Regions from separate parts of the Arthrobacter sp. LAR12-1-1.1 genome, predicted to be linked through region 2. Evidence: predicted binding sites of a transcription regulator. Region 2 holds the regulator's gene; the other holds the start of a gene.
The links. The regulator Rex, encoded in region 2, represses fermentation and respiration genes when NADH is low (regulators of the CRP and FNR family bind a similar motif). The targets are predictions, from matches to a motif close to CTTGTGAANNNNTTCACAAG.
Positions count from the first base shown of each region.

Region 1: a site for Rex is predicted at 1,227-1,246, ahead of benA (benzoate 1,2-dioxygenase large subunit). Genes of this name have one in related genera too.

Region 1 covers NZ_JBEGIG010000001.1:60,460-63,662, forward strand. Annotated here, with positions in the region: gene MRBLAR12_RS00300 (benzoate/H(+) symporter BenE family transporter) at 1-19, opposite strand, end outside; gene catA (catechol 1,2-dioxygenase) at 128-1,012, opposite strand; gene benA (benzoate 1,2-dioxygenase large subunit) at 1,339-2,721, shown strand; gene benB (benzoate 1,2-dioxygenase small subunit) at 2,758-3,203, shown strand, end outside.
Region 2 covers NZ_JBEGIG010000012.1:14,642-17,844, forward strand. Annotated here, with positions in the region: gene MRBLAR12_RS08110 (HAD family hydrolase) at 1-723, opposite strand, end outside; gene MRBLAR12_RS08115 (glutaredoxin family protein) at 855-1,127, shown strand; gene MRBLAR12_RS08120 (redox-sensing transcriptional repressor Rex) at 1,202-1,897, shown strand; gene MRBLAR12_RS08125 (Yip1 family protein) at 1,964-2,827, opposite strand; gene MRBLAR12_RS08130 (hypothetical protein) at 3,045-3,203, opposite strand, start outside.

The DNA.
Region 1 (3,203 bases), on a different contig from region 2:
CCTGACGGGATGACGGCATTCGGGCTCCTGACAACGGCGGCAAAAGGCAGGCGCCCTGGAGCTTGCACTCCAGAGCGCCTCCGGTACCGGGCCGAGGCGCCGGCACCGATCGGTCAGCGGTCGCTTCTTACTTGTGCTGGCCTTCCTTGGCGAGCACGTAGTCATAGACCACTTCTTCGCCAGCCCCGCCATCCATGCGCGTCTTGGGGTCCAGCATCAGTTCAGGCTTGACTGCCGAGGCGATGTCGTCCGCGTTGTGCGGGTCACCGGGGAAGTACAGCTGCTGAGTTACAGGCTGGAAGCCAGGCGCGGAAACCTTGATGTGGATGTGCGCCGGGCGCCAGGCGTGCCAGCCTGCCGCGCTGATCAGCTGCCCGCAGGCCCCGTCCGTGGGAATCTGGTAGGGAGCCGGGCGCATCGTGTTGATTTCGAAGCGGCCGTCGTCGTCTGCCTTGACCGTGGCACGGAAGAGCCACTCGGGGAGGCCCGGGGCGTACTGGGAGTAGAACCCGGCGCTGTCCGCATGCCAGATCTCCACCTGGGCGTCGTGGATCGGGTTACCTTCCGTATCGGTGAAGTGGCCACTGAAGTTCAGCGGCGTTCCCTCCTCGTCCTCACGCATCTCTACGGTGGCCGGGGTCGGGAGTACGGGGGACCCGGGCACGTAGTAAGGCCCCTCGATGGTACCCACGGTGCCGGGACGATCCTGGGAGTTGACGTCCTCCACGGTGTGCTCCAGCCACACGTCGAGGAACAGCGGCCACTCCCCGTCAGTTCCCACCTTGATGAGCCAGGCTTTGAGTGCGTTGTATTCCTCGTAAGTGACCTGGTGTTCGACGACGATGTCATTAGCGGCCTTAATGAGTGCCCCCGCCAGCAGGCTCACCCTTTCCTTCGGCACATCCAGCCGCGAGAGCTTTCCCGAGGCGGTGAAGCGCTCCGTGGCCTTCGAGCCGGCCTCGATGGCAGTGCCCTCATTCTCTTTGCGGGCGTCCGTTTGGGTCTCAGTCATGGTGATCTCCACATTCCTCATTGAATAGGGCCAGGAAGTTCTCCCGCGCCCGCTGCGAAGCACTGGGGCAGTATTTCTCGTCTGCGGCGCAGTAATCGCGTGATGTCTGTCTCATCGTAGGTCCCGAATAAGGACGCTACAAATATCGATTTGGCCGCTTTTTAGTCATGATGCGTACATAAAACCACCCTTGGTTGAACCTAGGCATTTACCTGATGTGAGAGGGGTCACGAGCGGCAAGACTGGTCTCCTAACGTCCGCTACGGGCACCCCGCCAGCCGGACCCGCCGCCCATTCGTCTAGCACTCTCCAATGAAGGAGCACGCATGACCGAGAACCTGACCCATGTCCGCGAGGTCCTTGCCGACGCCGTGATCGACGACCGTGAGAACGGCGTGATCCGGGCCAAACGCGAAATTTTCACCGACGAGGAAATCTTCGAACTGGAGATGAAGCACATCTTCGAGGGCAACTGGGTATACCTGGCCCACGAGTCCCAGATCCCCAACGTGGGGGACTACTTCACCACCAACATCGGCCGCACACCCGTGGTGATCACCCGGGACAAGGACGAAAACCTTAACTGCATCGTCAACGCCTGCTCCCACCGCGGCGCAATGCTGTGCCGCCGCAAGACGGACAACCGCACCACTTTCACCTGCCCGTTCCACGGCTGGACCTTCAAGAACTCCGGTGAACTACTGAAGGTTAAAGACTCCCGTAACGCCGGCTATCCGGAGTCGTTCAACAAAGAAGGCTCCCACGACCTCACCAAGGTTGCCCGCTTCGACTCCTACCGCGGCTTCCTCTTCGGTTCCCTCAAGGCCGATGTGCTCCCGCTCGAAGAGCATCTGGGTGACGCCACCAAGGTGATCGACTCCATCGTGGACCAGTCCTCGGAGGGACTCGAAGTGCTGCGGGGTTCGTCCACCTACACCTATGACGGCAACTGGAAGGTGCAGGCCGAGAACGGCGCCGATGGCTACCACGTCACGGCCGTGCACTGGAACTATGCTGCCACCACAGCCCGCCGCAGCGCCGGCGACTCCGCAAACACGACGAAAGCCATGGATGCCGGTAAGTGGGGCAAGGTCAAGGGCGGATTCTATTCCTACGACCACGGACACCTGCTCCTGTGGCAGGAATGGACCAACCCGGAGGATCGCCCTCTGTGGGACCGCCGCGATGAGCTTGTGGCCAAGTATGGCGAGGAGCAGGCCAACTTCATGATCAACATCTCGCGGAACCTTTGCCTGTACCCGAATGTGTACATCATGGACCAGTTCTCTTCGCAGATCCGCCACTTCCGCCCCATCTCGGCGGACCAGACGGAGGTCACCATCTACTGCATCGCTCCCAAGGGCGAGTCGCCGGAGAACCGTTCCAAGCGCATTCGCCAGTACGAAGACTTCTTCAACGCCACCGGTATGGCAACTCCTGACGACCTCGAGGAGTTCCGGTCCTGCAACAAGACCTACTGGGCCACAGCGGCGCCCTGGAACGACATGACCCGCGGATCCACCCATGAGATAGCCGGCCCGGACGAACAGGCCAAGGCGCTGGGCATGTCCAGGGTGATCGCTTCCGGCGTGCGCACGGAAGACGAGGGGCTTTACCCGATCCAGCACGGGTACTGGAAGGAAGTCATGGACCGGGCCCTGGTGGTGGAGGAACGCTCCGCACTGGATGCCGTTCCCGTCACTGCCTGACCGAAACCACCTGGAACAAAGAGAGTGCAAAACGCCATGACCAACCTGACCAAACCGGCCCCGTCACTCAAGACCTCCGAGGAGATCGCCACCCTCGAAACTGTCCGTGCCTTCCTATACAAGGAGGCCCGCCTGCTGGATGACCGCCAGTTCGACGAGTGGCTCCAGTGCTACCACCCGGACTCCGAATTCTGGATGCCTGCGTGGGACGTGGATGACCGGCTCACCGAGGACCCGCAGAACGAGATATCACTCATCTACTACGACAACCGCGGTGGCATCGAGGACCGCGTGTTCCGAATCAAGACGGACCGGTCCTCAGCCACATCCCTCCCGGAGCCCCGTACCGGGCACAACATCACCGACATCGAGATCGAGGAGCACGACGGCGATCAGGTGAAGGTCCGTTTCAACTGGTTCACCCTGTACTTCCGCTACAACACCACGGACACATACTTCGGGACCAGCTTCTACACCATCGA
Region 2 (3,203 bases):
CCGGCCGGCACGGAAGTCGTAGACCGGCCAGTTGTGCTCGCGGGCGTAACGGCGCAGCTTGGAGTCGGGATTGATGGCAACGGGGTGCCCCACCATGCTCAGCAGCGGGATGTCGTTGTGGGAATCGCTGTAGGCCCAGCAGCGGCTGAGGTCCAGCCCTTGGTCGTCGGCAATTTGCTGGACTGCGACTGCTTTGGCCGGGCCGTGGAGGATTTCTCCCACGAGCCGCCCCGTGTACGAGCCGTCCAAAATCTCGCCCACCGTGCCCAGCGCCCCGGTCAGGCCCAGCCGGGCGGCAATGACGGTGGCTACCTCGATCGGCGTCGCCGTGACGAGCCAAACTTTGCGCCCCACCCGGAGATGCTGCTCCGCCAGGGCCTTGGCCCCCGGCCAGATCCGCGACTCAATCATCTCGTCGTAGACCTCTTCGCCCAGAGCTTCGATGTCCTTGGCTGTGATGCCGGCGGCCAGCGTCAGGGCGGAATCGCGGACGGCGTGGACGTCATCCATGTTTTCGCCGCGCAGGACGAACATGAATTGCTTCCAAGCGAACCCGGCGGCCTGCGGCAGGGTGAACGCGCCGCGCTGGTGAAGCTTGCGGGCGACATGGAAAAGGCTTGCGCCCTTCATGAGGGTGTTGTCGACGTCGAAAAACGCAGCCTCGCCGTGCTGCATCGATGCAGCAGGCTCACTGGCCACAATGACGTATTTCTCCTCGGGCATGCCACGAGTCTAGTCAATGACCGGGCCCCGGACCGCCCGCACGGCGCGCGACGCGACGGCGGGACGGCCCGGCCTCAGGCGGACTGCGCCGCGCGTCGACGCCGAAGCGGCGGCCGGGCTACGGTGGATGCATGGCCAAACCCGCGTCCTTCCCCGATGTCGTACTGATCACCAAAGCTGACTGCCACCTGTGCGCGGACGCGCGCGCCGCCGTCGCCCGTGTTACCGCTGCGCTCGGCATCGACTGGTCGGAGAAATCGGTGGACGACGACGCCGGGCTGCGTGAGCGCTTCGCCGAGGAGATCCCGGTGGTGCTGGTCAACGGGGTCCAGCGGGATTTCTGGAAGATCGACGAGGCCCGACTGACCCGGACCCTGCAACGGGTCCTCGACCAGCCGTCCTGACGGCGGGGTGCTTTGTTGCGTGATGCGCCGGGGCTCTAGAGTGGGAAGCACAACGCGACGCAATGGAGCAGATAGTGACTTCGCTGGATTCATCTCCCGGGGCTGTCTCCGGGGGAGCCGGGACTGCCGCCAAACAGATTCCACCCGCGGCCGTGGCCCGGCTGACCATCTATCTGCGCGCCCTGACCACACTGCTGGCTGACGGGGTTGACCGGGTCTCGTCCGAGTCGCTGGCCGAGGCCTCCGGAGTTAGCTCCTCGACGCTGCGCAAGGACCTCTCCTATGTCGGCTCCTACGGAACCCGCGGTGTCGGTTACGAGGTCCAGTACCTTAACCGACACATCGCGGCTGCGCTCGGGCTGACGCATGACTGGAAAGTCGCGATCGTCGGTGCGGGCAACCTGGGCAAGGCCCTGGCCCGGTACGGCGGATTCGAGTCGCGGGGCTTTGACATTGTGGCGATTTTCGACGCCGACCAGATGGTGGTGGGTAGCGAGGTCGGCTGGCTGCGGGTCAGCGACGCCGCTGACCTTGAGCCGGTACTGCAACGGACGGGGGCCAACATGGTGGTCCTCGCCTTGCCCGCCGCGGTGGCCCAGGGCGTCTGCGACCGGGTGATTGCCGCCGGCGTGCGGAGCATCCTCAGCTTCGCGCCGGTGATGCTGCAGGTCCCCCCGGGGGTCAATCTCCGCAAGGTCGACATGGCAACTGAACTGCAGATTCTGGCCTACCACGCACAAAGGGCGCAGGACCCGGAGGACGCCGACTAGGATCGGCCGTACCCTCCGGGTCCCGCGCCCGCTGGGCAGTTCCCTGCTGGGTGGTGCTTGGCGAAGCTACTTCCCGAAAGGGGCTCCGGGCTGTCCGTAAGGGTTGGCAAAGGTCTGCCGCTTCTGGAAGTACGGCGAGGCCGCCGGCAGGTAAAGCAGCACGATGGCCGCGATGCCGACCAGCGCCGCGAGCGTGGCGAGGCTGAGCGGGAAGATGTTGAAGATCGACAAAGCGGCGAACACGGTGCCCAGAATTCGAGCCCAGTTCTTGCCCTTGCGGATATTGAATGCGACGAGGGCGTACAGCCCGGCGCTGATCAGGGCGAACACCACGATTGTGCCGATCAGGAAACCCTTGATGGATTCGAAATCGACCCTGGTGCCGCTCGTCGCCATCTGCTGCTCGAACATGTCCCTGACGGCAGGCGTGTCCAGGGTTCCCAGTGACACCAGCATGGAGATGACCCACAGGGCTCCGGCTGCGACGATCAGCCAGAACGAAGTGTTGACCAGTTGGGGAACCGCGCCTGGAGCCTGCGGCTGTTCGGACGGGTACTGGGCGTAGGGGGACTGGCCGTAAGGGGGCTGGCCGTACTGTGGCGCCTGCGGGGCGTTCTGGCCGTAGGTCGGGGGCGTCTGCTGGCCGTACTGTGGCGTCTGCGGGGCGTTCTGGCCGTAGGTCGGGGGCGTCTGCTGGCCGTGCTGCGGCGTCTGCGGGGCGTTCTGGCCGTACGCCGGCGGCGTCTGCTGGCCGTACTGTGGCGCCTGCTGGCCGTGCTGCGGCGTCTGCGGGGCGTTCTGGCCGTACGCCGGCGGTGTCTGCTGGCCGTGCTGCGGCGTCTGCGGGGCGTTCTGGCCGTAGCCCGGAGTGGATTCCCCGCCCGGCTCGGAGCCGTTGGGCGGTGAGGGCTGGACTGGCGGGTTGCTCATGAAAGCGGTCCTTTGCGTGTCGATCACTGAATCGGCCACCGGGACCAGTGATCCTGCCCTGCCCCCAGCATGGTTTAGCTCAACCGTACCGCGGCCCGGCCGCCGTGTGGATCATTCCGGAGAGGTATTCTCAACCCTTATTCGAAGGCCGGCGCAGCTGCGGCGGGAATGCACCGCCGCCCCCACGATCCGGTGGGTTCCCCGTCGGGCGGATGGCCTAGATTCGGCCCCGGTTGGCGACAAACCAGGCCTGGGCGTTCGGCAGCCACATAAGCACGGTAGCCACCAGGCTGATGATGAAGCCCGGCAGGTTTCCGCCCGCCCGGCCGTCGGCGACGCCGGCACCGATGACTGTCAGCACCAAGGAGATGCCGAC